Regions from separate parts of the Rhizobium sp. AG207R genome, predicted to be linked through region 1. Evidence: riboswitches for the same ligand, from Rfam matches in the RefSeq annotation. Region 1 holds a riboswitch; the other holds the start of a gene.
What was found. A riboswitch is a leader RNA that binds a small molecule or an ion and turns the genes downstream of it on or off. The one in region 1 is predicted to bind FMN.

Region 1 (7,906 bases):
GTCGCCGTTCCATCCAGATCGAGGCTGATGTCACCAGCAAATCTTCTCTTGCGGATGCGGTTGCCCGCACACAGGCGGAGCTTGGCGCCTTGACGCTTGCAGTCAATGCCGCCGGTATCGCCAACGCCAATCCCGCGGAAGAGATGGAAGAAGAACAGTACCAGACGCTGATGGACATCAACCTAAAGGGCGTTTTTCTGTCCTGCCAGGCGGAAGCACGCGCGATGCTGAAGAACGGGCGCGGATCGATCGTCAATATCGCCTCTATGTCCGGCGTTATCGTCAATCGCGGCCTGAGCCAGGCTCATTACAACGCCTCCAAAGCCGGTGTGATCCACATGTCGAAGTCGCTCGCGATGGAGTGGGTCGGTCGCGGCGTCCGCGTCAACACCATCTCGCCGGGATACACGGCGACGCCGATGAACACGCGTCCGGAAATGGTTCATCAGACCAAACTTTTCGAAGAGCAGACGCCGATGCAGCGCATGGCAACGGTCGATGAGATGGTCGGCCCCGCCGTCTTCCTGCTGTCGAATGCCGCAAGCTTCGTGACGGGCGTCGATCTGCTCGTCGATGGCGGGTTTTGCTGCTGGTGATGCGATGAGGAAACTGATTGCCGGCAACTGGAAAATGAACGGTCTCGCGTCCTCCCTGGCCGAGATCGAGGCGCTGAAGGGAATAACGGACCACGCGGCGTGTGACATCGTCGTCTGCCCGCCCTTAACGCTGGTCGAGAAAGCGGTCGTACGGGTGCGAGGATCAGGGATTGCCATTGGGGCACAGGATTGTCACGCGCGGACCTCAGGCGCCTATACCGGAGATGTTTCCGCCGAGATGCTCGCCGAAATCGGCGCTCGTTTCGTCATTCTGGGACATTCCGAGCGGCGCTCGGCCTATAGGGAGACGGACGGCGCAGTTGCGGCCAAGGCTGTCGCGGTCCATGAGACCAGGCTGACGAGCATCATTTGCGTCGGGGAGACACGTGCGGAACGGGACGAGGGCAGGGCGATCGAAGTGGTTCGTGCCCAGCTAGAAGCATCAATTCCCAACACCGCAACCAGTTCGAACACGGTGATCGCCTATGAACCAGTGTGGGCGATCGGAACCGGGCTAGTTCCGACCCTGGAGCAGATCGAGGAGATGCATTCGTCCATCCGCCAGGCGCTTGAAAAGCGGCTGGGAGAAGAGGGGAAGGATGTCAGGATCCTCTATGGCGGTTCGGTCAAAGCATCGAACGCAAGGGCAATCTTCGGCGTTCGCAACGTCGATGGTGCCCTGGTCGGGGGCGCATCCCTGAAGGCATCGGAGTTTGCCGGGATTATCTCGGCTGCCGTTTGAAGTCGCCAGCAACAGGCGGGCGCTCGGCTCCTTGAGCCGGCGCCTGGCGTGGCTGTCACCGCGAAAGGAATAGGAAATGCAGCGTTTCGAAAACAAGACCGTGGTCATCACCGGCGCGAGCCGCGGCATCGGGGCCGCGATCGCCAGACGGTTCGCACGTGAGGGCGCCAATCTCGTAGTCTCGGCCAATGAGGATTCCGTCCATGCGGTCGCCGATGCGATCAAGGCTGACGGCGGGAAGGCGATTTCCTTCATCGGTGACGTGACCGACAAGGCCAGTGTGAAGGGGCTCTACGAGGCGGCTGAGGTGGCCTTCGGTGCCGTCGATGTTTCCATCCAGAATGCCGGTGTCATCACCATCGCCCGCGTCGAGGACATGACCGAGGGCGAATGGGACAAGGTCATGGCGGTCAATACCAAAGGTGTCTTCCTCTGCGCCCAGGAGGCGATTGCCCGCATGCGCAAACATGGCCGCGGCGGCCGCATCATCAATACCGCTTCCGGCCAGGCGCGGGACGGCTTCATCTACACGCCGCATTATGCGGCATCGAAGATGGGCGTCGTCGGCATTACCCAGAGCCTTGCCAAGGAAGTCGCGACCGAAGGCATCACAGTGAACGCTTTTTGCCCAGGCATCATCGAAACCGACATGTGGGCCTATAACGACCAGGCTTGGGGGAAGCTTTTGGGCAATTACGGCCCCGGCGAACTCATGAAGGAATGGGTCCAGGGCATTCCGATGAAACGGGCCGGATCGGGCGAAGATGTCGCCGGTCTCGTCACTTTCCTGGCCAGCGACGATGCGGCCTATATCACGGGCCAGACGATCAATGTCGATGGCGGCTTGATCATGTCGTAGTTCGACAATGAGGAACGGTGCGTTCGTTGGGCGGATCGGATTCTCGACGTTTTAGCGATCAAAGCCTCTTGCGGAATGAGGCATTGATCCCTTATCTTTCAATTGTTCTCAGGGCGGGGTGTAATTCCCCACCGGCGGTATGGGGAGTTTCCTCGAGCCCGCGAGCGCCTTCCGAGCTTCGGAAGGGTCAGCAGATCCGGTGAGATGCCGGAGCCGACGGTATAGTCCGGATGGAAGAGAGCAACGCAGGAGACGCCGCGTCGTGGCGGCGTTCACATGCTTGTTCGCCCAAGGGAAAATGGTGGCTTTGACCGGCCATGCACGCCGTTTCGAACGGCAACCCTTGAAAGGCAGGAAAATGGCAATTTCGAAAATTGAAGATGCGATCGCTGCGATTGCGCGGGGCGAGATCATCGTGGTTGTCGATGATCGTGACCGCGAAAACGAAGGCGATCTGGTGATCGCCGCGGAAGCGGTCACACCGCAGGCGATCGCGTTCATGATGAACCATGCCCGTGGTCTCATCTGCGTTCCGATGGAGGGCGAGAGGCTCGACGAGCTCGATATTCCGTTGATGGTGCCGCGCAACACGGAAGTCCTCAAGACCGCCTTCACCGTTTCCGTCGACTACATTCCGGAAACCACGACCGGAATATCCGCCGCCGACAGGGCGGCAACCGTTCAAGCCCTCGTCAGGGACGGATCGCGTCCGGAGGAATTTGCCCGGCCCGGTCATATCTTTCCGCTTCGCGCGCATCCAAACGGCGTCCTGTCGCGTCCTGGGCACACGGAAGCAGCCGTGGATCTGGCCCGGCTTGCCGGCCTTTCGCCGGCCGGCGTCATCTGCGAAGTGGCGAACGACGACGGCACGATGGCCCGCCTTCCAGAGCTTGAGGTCTTTGCCGAGCGGCATGGCCTCCATCTCGTGACGATCGAGGATCTGATTGCCTACAGGGCCGCAAGCGCTCCCTTCAAGGCTGCCTGATCGTTCCGATACAGCCTATTTTGATCCTGCCCGGATCGATGCTTGCGCAAGGCTCTCCTATGCTCCTTGAGGATGAAGGAGAGCCTTCCTCAGCCTATGAATATGCCCGGCGCCGATCCCGCAGCAACCACCGACCATCGTCGCGCCGGCATCGACCCATGAACAGGCGAAGCGCGAATAGGCGTCGTCATTCAGATCCTGACGGGTCGCGTGAAGGCCCTCGTTGGCGGCCGACTCGCCTTGTTCTCCCTCGAAAGCATTGGCATAGACGCCGATCCGCAGATTATCGCCGCCCAGCTTGAAAACCTCCGCTGCCGCATCGACGGCCTTGCGCATGACTTCCGGTTTGCTGCAGTTGAACAGGAGCGCGTCCGCGCCAGATGACGCTGCCCACCGAGCCGCATCCTCGACAAGTTCGCCGGAGCGGAGCTTAGGCGAGGCGCCATTCCTTTGCGCGGCGTCATCCGCAAGCGTGAAGGAGATCCAGAACGGTTTGCCGGTTTCAGCGACCGCCGTCCGAACCGCCTCTCCCTCCGCGATCAAGCTGAGGGTTTCCCCGAGCCAGACATCGACGTAAGGGGCGAGGTTTTCGACCAGAACCTTGAGATAGTCCTGAACGCTTAACGGATCGAAATTCTGTGGTTCGTAGGAGCCGAAGATCGGAGGCAGGGAGCCTGCGACCAGGATTTTTCGATCCTTGCAGGCGTCAGCGGCGTCGCGCGCCAGCCGTCCGGAAAGGGTGATGAGATCAGCCCCTTCCTTCCAGAACCGTTCCTCGCCAATGTGGAAGGGCACGAGCGCGTAGCTGTTGGTCGTAACGACATCCGAGCCGGCAGCGATGAATTCGTCATGCACCTGCCGGACAATCTCTGGCGAATTGACCAGCGCGAGCGCCGACCATTCCGGCTGCTTCAGTTCCGCGCCGAGACGCAGCAGTTCGCGGCTCATGCCGCCGTCGAGGATCAAGGGTTTGCTCATGAATGGGATCTCCAGAATGGCTCGGATCTGCGGAGAGGTTTGATCTCTCCTTCATGCCGGGGTTAGCGCCGCACCGGCACCTGCGCTTCTAGGAACCGGAAGCTTCGCGCGATGATGGCTGTGATGACGAGATAGAAGACGGTGACGACGATCAGAGGCTCGTAGACCAGCAGGGTGTCCTGACGAACCTTGGTGGCAACGGCATAGAGGTCCATCACGGTGACGGTGAAGGCGAGTGGCGTTGCCTTCAACTGCATGACGATTTCGCCGCCGATCGTCGGCAATGCAATGCGAATGGCGCGCGGCAGCCAGATGCGCCGCGTCAGCGTCAGGGGGCGCATGCCAAATGCGCGGCCGGCTTCCAGCTCGCCTTTCGGGACGGCCAGCAATGCACCGCGCAAAACCTCCGCCTCATAGGCCGCGTAATTCAACGTGAAGCTGACGGCCGCGAAGAAGAAACCTTCACGCAGGATCGGCCAGAACAGGCTTTGGCGGATTCCCGGGATCATCGGCAAGAGAGAGCCGACGCCGTAGTAGAGCAGCCAGAGCTGTATCAGCAGCGGCGTGCCCCGGAAGAAGGTGCAGTAGCCACGCGCAAGGCTTCGCAGGATTGGGCCGCCGCTGACCTGGGAAAAGGCGAGGCCGATCGCGATGACGAAGCCGAAGACGACCGAAATCACAAGCAGCGACAGCGTTTGCACGGCTCCCGTCAACAGAAGCGGCCAATAGGCGGATATCCATGAGAAGGTCATGCCAACACTCCTCAGGCAAGCTTCGGCTGGCCGCGGCGCACACGCCGCTCCAGCAGGTCGAAGAGGGCGCTCGAGACGAGCGTGAGAGCGAGATAAATGAGGGCGGAAGCCAGGAAAAAGATGAAATAGTGCTTGGTGCTAGCGCCAGCGAGCCGCGTGGCGAGAGCCAGTTCCTGGTAGCCGACGACGGCGACGAGAGCGCTGTCCTTGGTGACCGACATCCATAGATTGGCAAGACCGGGAAGGGCATTCGGCAGCAGGGCGGGTAAGATGATGCGACGGAAACGCAGGCGTGCGCCCATGCCGAAGGCCTTTGCCGCCTCGATCTGGCCGACGGGGATCGCCAGGATCGCGCCGCGCAGCACTTCCGTCATATAGGCGCCCTGCACGAAGCCAAGCACGGCGACCGCGACAGCGAAGCCATTCAATTCGAATGCCGGCAGATTGAGCGCAATGAGGAGCCGATTGAGGCCGTCCATCCCTGCGTAATAGAGCCCGACGATCAGGATCAGCTCGGGGACCGCGCGGACGGCGGTCGTATAGAGTTCAAGCAGCAGCCGGAGCGGCCTGATGCCGGAGAGCTTGCCGAGCGCGCCGCCCGTACCGAGCAGAAGGCCGATCAGAAAAGCGCCGGACGAGATGGCGACCGTGGAGGCGGCCCCGGTCAAGAGTACTCCACCCCAGCCCGGAGGATAGGGGGAGAGCAGGTCCAGAATGCCCTGAGGAGAGGTCGCCATCGTCGCGATCGTTTACTTGGCGCCGTAGATATCGAAGCTGAAATACTTCTTCGTGATCTCGTCGTATTTGCCGCTGGCGCGTACCGCGGCGATCGCTGCGTTGAGCTTAGCCTTGAGCTCGGTGTCTTCCTTGCGCAAACCGCCGGAAACGCCGGCTCCGAGGACTTCCTTGTCGTCGGCGACATCGCCCATCTTGGCGCAGCAATCCTTGCCGCTGTCGCTCTTCAGGAAGGCATCAAGCGCAAGGGAATCGCCGAAGACGTAGTCGATGCGGCCTGCCGCGAGGTCCTGAAACGCCTCGTCGAGCGTCTGGTAGGTCTTTTCGTCGGCGACCTTGGCGAAGTACTTCTTGTAATATTCCGACTGGATCGTCGAAACCTGGATGCCGATGGTCTTGCCCTTGACATCGTCTGCCGTCGCTCCGGTCTTCTGGTCCTTCGGGCCGATCAGCGTGCTGGGCGTATTATAATATTTGTCGGTGAAATCAATGATCTTCGAGCGTTCGGTGGTATTCGACATCGACGACCAGATCACGTCGAACTTCTTGCTCTGAAGGGCCGGAATGAGGCCGTCCCAGGAAAGCTCGATGATCGAGCATTTCTCTTTCATCTGCTCGCAAACGGCGTCCATCATATCGATTTCCCAGCCCTGCCATTTGCCGGAGGCATCCTTGGCGAAGAAGGGCGGGTAGGATTCGTTCATGATGCCGAAGCGAACCTCGGCCTGCGCCGTCATCGAAGAGAGAGCGAAGGCAAGCGCGGCGAACAGAGTGGAAGCCATTCTCATATAAGGGATTCTCCTAATGGTGTTGTCTGCGAATGGGATGTGGATCAGGACGTCAGCATGCCGGTAAATTCCCGGCATCGGCTGCTGATCGGGGCGTCGAAGATCTGCTTTGGCGGCCCTTCCTCCTCGATCCGTCCCTGATGCAGGAAGAGAACGTGGTTCGAGACATCGCGGGCAAAGCGCATCTCGTGGGTGACCAGCAGCATGGTTCGGCCCTCTTCCGCGAGATCGCGGATGACCTTGAGGACCTCGCCGACCAGTTCGGGATCGAGCGCCGATGTCGGCTCGTCGAAGAGCATCACGGCCGGGTCGATGCAAAGCGCGCGAGCGATCGCCGCTCTTTGCTGCTGTCCCCCGGAGAGAAAGGCCGGATAGGCGTCGCGCTTGTCGTAAAGCCCGACTTTGTTGAGAAGAACCTCTGCCTTGTCGATAGCCTCGCGACGGGGGACGCCGAGGACATGCACCGGAGCCTCGATGATGTTTTCGAGAACGGTCATGTGCGCCCAGAGATTGAAGCTCTGAAATACCATGCCCAATCCGCTGCGCATCCGTTCGATCTGCCGCCAGCTTTTCGGCTGCATCTGTCCATGGCGTCCCTGCCTCAGCGCGACTTCCTCGCCGTTGACGACGATGCGGCCGCGATCGGGCATTTCAAGCAGGTTTATGCAGCGCAGGAACGTGCTTTTCCCGGAACCGGACGAGCCGATGATGGAAATCACGTCCCCTTGATGGGCGGTCGTTGAAACGCCCTTGAGGACCTGATGTGACCCAAAGCTCTTGTGGAGATCTTCCACGCGAAGAGCCTGGGAGGGCAGCTCTGTCATATAGAATTCCGATGAAAAACAATTTGCGGAGAATATCGCGAAGGAGAGCGGAATTTGCGCGCAATTTCCGATTATTTTGCATATAAAAAGCAAAAATGTATTTCTTGTGCATCTTTTACGATGGAACAGAGATGTCGTCGCCTAAGTTCATCGACGCCGAAAGGAGCGGGAATGGAAAATCTGGATCGCTTTGATCGCGATATTCTCGATATCGTCCAGCGCAATTGCCAGCTCACTGCCGAAGCGATCGCGGAGGAGGTCGGCCTTTCGACTTCGGCTGTGCAACGGCGCCTGAAACGGTTGCGCGAGGACGGTATCATCAAGGCGGAAATCGCGGTCGTCGACCGCAAGGCGACCGGAACTCCAATGGTGTTCATTGTCGGCATGGAAATCGAGCGGGACAATTACGATGCGCTCGCCAAGTTCCGCCTTTGGGCGGAAAAGCAGGATCATATCCAGCAGGTCTATTACGTCACGGGCGCGGTCGATCTCATTGCGATCGTCACCGCCAGGGATGTCGAGCACTATGACGACATCGCCGCCGTGATCATGGCGGAAAATCCGCAGATCCGGCGCATGCACACGAATGTGGTGCTGCGTGACGTCAAGCTTGGTTTGTTCGTGCCGCTGGCAGATGGCAACGAGGC
Region 2 (7,906 bases), on a different contig from region 1:
CCAATCTCGGCTATGCAATGGCGCTCGGCATGATCGTCATCACTGGCATTTCCAATGTGATCTACATCATCATGCGTATTCGCGCGGAACGGTGGCAGAAATGAAGCTGCAAAAATTCTTTGCCTGGATCGCTGTTGTCATCGGCGCTATCTATTTCATCGTTCCGCTCATCGGTACGCTGGAATTCTCACTGCGCATGCGTCGCGACGCCTATAGTTTTGACGCCTATGCATCAGTCGTTTCGGACGCTCACTTCCTGTATGCGTTCGGCTATTCGATGCTCATGGCCTTGCTGACCATCATCTTCGGCATGTTGATCGTGGTGCCTACGGCTTATTGGGTGCGCCTCCGTTTGCCCCAAATACGCCCGATCGTCGAGTTCATCACGCTGATGCCGCTGGTCATCCCCGCCATCGTCATCGTCTTCGGCTATCTGCGCCTCTACAATTCGTCATCGATCCTGCCTTTGACAGGCTTCGAGCAGACGACGAACTTCCTTCTTGTCTGCTCCTATATTGTCTTGGCGCTCCCCTATATGTATCGTTCAGTCGACACGGCGATGCGCACGATCGATGTCGGCACCCTGACGGAAGCCGCAGAAAGCCTTGGCGCGAAGTGGACAACCATCATGCTCCGCTGCATTTTCCCCAATGTCATGAGCGGCGTCCTCTCCGGCGCATTCATCACGCTGGCGATCGTCATGGGCGAATTCACGATGGCCTCGCTGCTCAATCGTCCGGCTTTCGGCCCTTACATGCAGCTCGTCGGCGCCAACCAGGCTTATCAATCCTCGGCGCTCGCCATCATTGCGCTTGCTGTCACCTGGCTTAGCATGGGTCTGCTGCAGCTCGTTTCCCGCTTCTCAAAACTGGCTCCGGTTAAGGCGTAAGGCTTCTCACCATGGCTTTTCTCGAACTCACCCACATCAAGAAATCATTCGGCGAAGTTCAGGTCGTTCACGATTTCAATATGCAAATCGAGAAGGGAGAATTCATCTCCTTCCTTGGACCATCGGGCTGCGGCAAGACGACCGTGCTGCGCATGATCGCCGGTTTCGAAACGCCGACCGCCGGCACCCTGTCGATCAACGGCAAGGATCAGCGGGCGTTAAAACCGAACCAGCGGAATATCGGCATGGTGTTCCAGGCCTACGCGCTGTTCCCGAACATGACGGTGCACGACAACGTCGCTTTCGGCCTCAAGGTGGCCGGCATGGCAAAGCCCGACATCGATAAGCGCGTCAAGGAGATGCTGGCTCTCATCAAGCTCGATCATCTCGCCGGCCGCTATCCCTATCAGATGTCCGGCGGCCAGCAGCAGCGCGTGGCGCTCGCCCGCGCTATCGCCGTCAAGCCGCAGGTGCTGCTGCTCGACGAGCCGCTTTCGGCGCTCGACGCGAAGATCCGCATCTCGCTGCGCGAAGAAATCCGCGCCATCCAGCAGCAGCTCGGCATCACCACCGTTTTCGTGACCCACGACCAGGAAGAAGCCCTGTCGATCTCGGATCGCATCGTCGTCATGAATGCCGGTCGCGCCGATCAGATCGGCACGCCTTTCGAGATTTACAACACGCCGGCAACCCGCTTCGTCGCTTCCTTCGTCGGTACGCTGAACCTGATCGAAGGCAAGGTCGTCGATCCCGATAGCAACCGCATCATGATCGGCGATCAGGGCGTGACCCTGAAGCAGTCGGTGACGGCCTACAAGCCAGGCGATACCGTATCGCTTGCCCTGCGTCCGGAAGCCGGTTCGCTGGCGGAATCAGCCAAAGGCGATACCGCTCTCACGGGCGAAGTCTCTTCGGCACACTTCCTGGGTTCGGTCATTCGCACCCGCATGAACGTTGCTGGCAACACGATTTCCTTCGACATGTTCAACAGCCCCGGGATGATGCCTCCGAGCGTCGGCGAGAAGGTGACGCTGCGCTTCGCCTCCTCCGATCTGCTCGTGATTCAGGATTGAGAAAGCACCCTGCGTCGCAGGGTCATTTTGGAAAATTATTCGCGGACGCCGGGTCAGAAGCCCGGCGTTTTTCTTTGATTTTCATGAGAGAAAGCATTTATAGTCCGGACGTTCTCAGGGCGGGGTGCAATTCCCCACCGGCGGTATGGGGAGTTTCCTCGAGCCCGCGAGCGCCTTCCGAGCTTTCGGAAGGGTCAGCAGATCCGGTGAGATGCCGGAGCCGACGGTATAGTCCGGATGGAAGAGAGCAAGCAGGATCGCACCTCCTCCGCGCGAGGGATGCCGCGATGTTGCGTGTTCGCCCAAGGGATATTTGACAACAACCCTTGAAAGGCAAAATTCATGACCATTTCGATTTCTACCCAGCCGAGCCGCGTCGCGATCATTCGGGCTCGCTGGCATGCCGATATCGTCGATCGCTCGGTCGACTCCTTCGTTGCCGAATGGCAGACGACGGAAGGTGCATCGCCGATCGATATCTTCGACGTGCCCGGCGCCTTGGAAATTCCGCTGCATGCTCAGACGCTCGCCCGCAACGGCCGTTATTCCGCAATCGTTGCCACCGCTTTCGTTGTCGACGGTGGCATCTATCGCCATGAATTTGTCGCCAATACGGTTCTTGATGCTATGATGCGCGTCCAGCTGGACACCGGCGTGCCGATCCTGTCGGCAGTCCTGACCCCGCATCACTTCCAGGAGTCGGAAGCCCACATCCAGTTCTTCAAGGAACATTTCATCATCAAGGGCCGGGAAGTCGCCAGCGCCTGCCGCCACATCCTGGCGGAGCGCGCCAAGTTGCTGCCGGCCGTCACGGTCTGAACCAGCATCGTGGAGGCGCGGCTAGAGCTCGCCTCCACATCACAAGGGAGAAACGTCAGTGACCGTCCTACGCATCATCCCGAACCTGTCCGCCGCCGATCCCGCCACGGCCCGTCTTTTCTACCACGACCTGCTCGGCCTCGACATCGTCATGGATCACGGCTGGATCCTGACCTTCGCCTCTGAAGCGGCAACAGTGCCGCAGATCAGCGTCGCCAGCGAGGGCGGTTCGGGAACGCTCGTCCCCGACCTTTCCATCGAAGTCGACGATGTCGATACGCTTTATCAGCGCGCCACCTCCATGGGCTTCGGCATATTGTATGACCTGACGGACGAGCCGTGGGGTGTCCGCCGCTTCTACGTCCGCGACCCCTTCGGCAAGGTGGTCAATATCCTCTCCCACCGCTAGTTCAAGCTCGCGAAGAGCCTCAAGGGCTCTCCGGCGCTCTCACCGCAGATCGAGATTGAATGTGGTGCGCTCGGCCGGCCAGACCGATTCCGAATAGGTGATCGGCACTCCGTCGGTATCCGCATCCGCCTTGCGCGTCACCAGCAGCGGCGCGGATTTCGGCTGGCGCAGGATCCGCGCCTCTTCGGCCGTCGGCATGCGCGCCTCGATCTCCGTCGACAAGCGCTCATAGTCGGTGACGCCATAGCTGGCGAGCGCTGCCGAGATTGTCGGATGCCTCAATCTAGCCTGATCGAAATCGGGAAAACGTTCGGCCGGATAATAGGAATCCCCCAATTCCACTGGAATACCGTCGGCCGTCATGACACCGCGACGATGGATGACCGACGCGCCGATTGCGATCTTTAAATGGGCCGCGACGCGTTCGGTCGCCGGCACGATCTCGTGAACGAGCAGCTCGCCACCCGGTTCAAAACCTTGCTCGATCAGATTTTTGTGGAAGCGGGTGCGTTTCGACAGCGTATAGTCGAGCACGCCCCTATGAACGAAGGTTCCCCGCCCCTGTTCGGCGCGGACCAATCCACGCTGCTCCAAGTGCCCCAGCGCCTGCCGCACGGTGAAACGGCTGACGCCGAACCGCAGCATCAGCTCGGGCTCGGTCGGCAATTTCTCTCCGGGCGCGAAAGTCCCGGCGGCAATATCGGCCGCCAGGATCTCGCCGATCTGATGCCAGAGCGCGCTGCCGCCCTTTCGGTCGATCGTCTCCATATCAGATACGCTTCTCCAGCCGGAACAGCAGCTTGTATTCGGCTGGATAGCTCAATGCATCGAGAATGCTCGGATAATATTTCCGATCCTTGGTGGCACGCACAAAACCATCATAGCCGAAACGCCTGACCGAAACATCGAAGCCGGCCGCCGTGAAGGCTTCGATATAGTCCTGTGGCGAACGATCCTGCATGGGCGCGTTGCTGTTGTTGCCGATCAGCTCGAGCCAATTTGGCCAAAGCGGCATTTCATTGTGGCAACCGGTCACCGCGTAATAGACGCCCCCATTGCGCATGGCCTGGAACATTCCCTCGGCATGCTCTCTCAACTCCGGCAGCAGATAGATCACCTCATAGCTGAAAGCCACGTCGAAGCTGTCGGCAAAGGGCGCCAGGTCGGTCGTTACATGAAACTGGAGCGGCATGTTGCCTGCGGCTTCGACAGCAGCAGCCACGGACTCCGAGGCGATATCGATGCCGACACCGCGTCGGAACGGTCGCATGGCATAAAGCAGCCGTAGAAAGCCGCCACGGTTGCAGCCGAAATCCAGGACGGTCTTCGAGGAGAAATCCCGCTCCGGCACCGTCTCAATGAAGTGACGCCAATAAGGGCTATGCGATTCTGCCATGGCGGCGTCGCCCTGCGGTTCCTTGTGCCATGTCGCGTAAGTCGTTGCTGCGCTTGTCATCATGCTCTCGCTGTTGGAGTGAACTGAACCCTTTATAACTCCACCTAATGACAGTTGCATGAATTCGTCCGGACGACTGGACTAATAATGATAATCTTTCGCGCGTGATCAGTTAGCTCCTATTGCAGGCAGTCTACCATCCATTGCACGCCGAACCGGTCCGTCAGCTTGCCGTAGTAGCTGCCCCAAGGCTGAACGGCGAGTGGCGTCGTCACCGCGCCGCCCTCAGCCAATCGAGCAAACATCCTCTCGGTGCTCTCTCGGTCATCCATCATGAGCATATGAGCCGAACCTCTCATCGGTTCGGCATCGTGATTGTCGGAAGCGAAGAACGAGACGCCTGCCCCTTCAAAGCGAGCGTGCATAACCCTGCCCCGCATCGCTTCGTTGGCAAGCGGCACCCCATCAGCACCATGACGAACCAACAGCGTCACTTCGCCGAGCCCGCAGACTGTATAGAAGGCAAGCGCTTCCTCGCAATGCGTCGTGAAAAACAGATAATTGGCGAGTTGCATCTCCTGCCTCCCTTGTTGTCGGACGAGCGGCCCACGCAGCCGCCCGGTATTATCTCATCTCACGCGCGATGAGCTTCAACCTCAGGCGCTGCGGCGCTCGCAATAGCGCCAACCAGATCGGCATTGCTGTAGCTTTGTCCCGCAATGCCCCAAGCACCCTCAGGCGCATAGACGATGTTCGACCAGATATGCTCACGCTTGATCCGCCCTTCGGCCGCCTGCTCGACGACATCAGTCGCCCTTGCAATGAAAGCGCGCTTGGCTTCGGTGGTCGCAAGCGCGATTTCGGGCAACTTGAGTTCGATGAAGGCTGCAGCGACGGGCTTTCCGGCTGCCAGCACATGTGCGGCCGGAAGCACATTGATCGAGCCGATGACATTGGCCGTCATAAATTCATTCCCGGTCAGGCCGGCAACATCGAGGACTGCACCCGTAAGTCCGGCAAAAGCTTTTGCCTGCGCTTCGGATGAAAGCAGTCCTTCGGACACGGTAAGTGTAATGGGCATGGGGTATCTCCTTGTTGGACCTATGACGGCAATTGATATATACCGATCACTCTTTAACGATACATACCGATCGCTCTCTATGCAAGCAATAAAGAGAGATCGCTCTCAATGGAGATAGCAATGCGCTACAGCGCCGAACATAAGGAAGAGACCCGGACGCGGGTGGTCGCTGCTGCAGGGCAAGTCTTTCGCAGGGAAGGCTACGGCGGCGCAGGCATTGATGCACTGACGAAAGCGGCCGGCGTTACCAACGGCGCCTTCTACGGACACTTCAAGTCCAAGAGCGAAGCGTTTCGCACCGCCGTCGTGGAAGGATTGGAAGAGCTGCGCCAAGCGATCCTAACGCTCAGGCAAAACCAGCCGAAAGACTGGTTGAAGGCGCTCGCCAGCTTTTACCTCGGCTACAAGCGGACTTGCGATCTCGGGGACAGCTGCACACTGCCAAGCCTTTCCCCCGATGTCATGCGTGCTGACGAGGAAACGCGCCGCGCCTATACGGTGGAATTGAAAAAACTCATCGCCGATGTCGCTGCCGGCCTGCCGGAGAACACAAGCTCTGGTGAAACAACGGCAGAGGATCGTGCCATCGTTCTTCTCGCTACGCTGAGCGGTGGTCTGACGCTTGCCCGCGCCGTCTCCGACCCCGCCCTTTCCGTCCACATAGCCGAAGTCATTGAGCGGGCTGCTCTGACAGCGGGCGATCCTCCGCGGCCGCAAAGCGAATGACGATGCAACTCAAGCGGACGAGATGCAGCCGAGACGGAGCCTATTGCCTCCTCTCGGTGGGGCCATTCACGCCCGGATCGCCTTGTCGTTCACATCGAAACGATGCATCTGGTTCGCATCCGGCGTCGCATAAACCATTTCGTCCGGCTCGTATTTGTGTTCACCGAAGAGACGCGCCGTGAGAAGACCGGTGGTCTCCGACTCCAGATAGATGATGGTGTCCGCGCCGAGATGCTCGACGTGGATGACTTTGGCGGCCCATGTGCCCCGATCGCGTGATAGCGTAATATGCTCGGGGCGGATGCCGACGGTCTTGGCGCCGCTTTCGCCGAGACGCTCGGCCGCGATGAAATTCATCTGCGGCGAGCCGATGAAGCCGGCAACGAAAGTATTGGCCGGGCGGTTATAAAGCTCCATCGGCGAGCCAATCTGCTCGATCGCACCGGCATTGAGCACGACGATCTTATCGGCAAGCGTCATCGCTTCGACCTGATCGTGGGTCACGTAGATCATCGTTGCCTGCAGGCTGCGATGCAGCCGGGCGATTTCGAGGCGCGTCTGCACACGCAGCGCCGCATCGAGATTCGACAGCGGCTCGTCGAAGAGGAAAAGCTCCGGTTCGCGCACGATCGCGCGGCCGATGGCGACGCGCTGGCGCTGGCCGCCGGAAAGCTCCGATGGCCGGCGGGCGAGATAAGGTGCGAGCGACAGCATGCTGGACGCCTTCTCGACACGGCTGTCGATTTCCGCCTTCGCAGTGCCGGCCTGCTTGAGACCCAGGCCCATATTGTCCTTGACGGTCAGATGCGGATAGAGCGCATAGGACTGGAAGACCATCGAGATGCCACGCTTGGCGGGCGGCGTCACAGTCACATCCTGGCCGTTGATCAGCACGGCACCGGAGGTCACATCTTCGAGACCTGCGATGCTGCGCAGCAGGGTCGACTTGCCGCAACCGGAAGGACCGACGAAGATGACGAACTCACCATCCTTTACCTCGAGGTCGATGCCCTTCAGCACGTCATGCGTACCATAGGCCTTGCGGATGGATTTCAGTTGAAGCGATCCCACAGTCTTTTGTCCTTATAGATAAACGGGCTTGCCGGTGCGCACGCTCTCATCGGCAGCGAGGCATATGCGCAGAGATTGAACGGCATCAGTCATATGACGATTGAGGTCGAGATCCTCGCGGATGGCCTTCAGCATGAAGGCCTGCTCGAAGTTGCACAGTTCCTGGTGACCCGGTTCGCCGTCCATATGCAAGTCCTGATCCGGCCGGATGAACTGGCCGTCGGGTCCCGTTTCAGCGCTATGCAGCCGGATGACGGATGTCTTCGTATGCATGTCGATATCGTCGGACTTGGCGTTCTGATCCATGGCGATCGAAACCGAGCCGTTCGGCGACATGACATCCTTCACGAAGAAGGCCGTCTCCGAGATCATGGGACCCCAGGCGGCCTCGTACCAGCCGACGGAACCGTCTTCGAAGATCACCTGCAGATGGCCGTAATTA

Region 2: linked by a shared signal. The riboswitch ahead of JJQ51_RS15610 (6,7-dimethyl-8-ribityllumazine synthase) and the one ahead of ribB (3,4-dihydroxy-2-butanone-4-phosphate synthase) in region 1 are both predicted to bind FMN.

Annotation. Positions count from the first base shown of each region.
Region 1 covers NZ_JAEPVT010000001.1:692,929-700,834, reverse strand. Annotated here, with positions in the region: gene JJQ51_RS03080 (SDR family oxidoreductase) at 1-596, shown strand, start outside; gene tpiA (triose-phosphate isomerase) at 601-1,338, shown strand; gene JJQ51_RS03070 (glucose 1-dehydrogenase) at 1,415-2,197, shown strand; FMN riboswitch at 2,298-2,443, shown strand; gene ribB (3,4-dihydroxy-2-butanone-4-phosphate synthase) at 2,556-3,182, shown strand; gene JJQ51_RS03060 (homocysteine S-methyltransferase family protein) at 3,240-4,160, opposite strand; gene JJQ51_RS03055 (ABC transporter permease) at 4,223-4,912, opposite strand; gene JJQ51_RS03050 (ABC transporter permease) at 4,924-5,649, opposite strand; gene JJQ51_RS03045 (transporter substrate-binding domain-containing protein) at 5,662-6,435, opposite strand; gene JJQ51_RS03040 (ABC transporter ATP-binding protein) at 6,480-7,259, opposite strand; gene JJQ51_RS03035 (Lrp/AsnC family transcriptional regulator) at 7,431-7,906, shown strand, end outside.
Region 2 covers NZ_JAEPVT010000006.1:135,631-143,536, forward strand. Annotated here, with positions in the region: gene JJQ51_RS15595 (ABC transporter permease) at 1-104, shown strand, start outside; gene JJQ51_RS15600 (ABC transporter permease) at 101-889, shown strand; gene JJQ51_RS15605 (ABC transporter ATP-binding protein) at 901-1,962, shown strand; FMN riboswitch at 2,069-2,215, shown strand; gene JJQ51_RS15610 (6,7-dimethyl-8-ribityllumazine synthase) at 2,305-2,781, shown strand; gene JJQ51_RS15615 (VOC family protein) at 2,840-3,190, shown strand; gene phnF (phosphonate metabolism transcriptional regulator PhnF) at 3,230-3,958, opposite strand; gene JJQ51_RS15625 (class I SAM-dependent methyltransferase) at 3,960-4,646, opposite strand; gene JJQ51_RS15630 (VOC family protein) at 4,766-5,161, opposite strand; gene JJQ51_RS15635 (tautomerase family protein) at 5,221-5,667, opposite strand; gene JJQ51_RS15640 (TetR/AcrR family transcriptional regulator) at 5,788-6,393, shown strand; gene JJQ51_RS15645 (ABC transporter ATP-binding protein) at 6,460-7,464, opposite strand; gene JJQ51_RS15650 (Gfo/Idh/MocA family protein) at 7,477-7,906, opposite strand, start outside.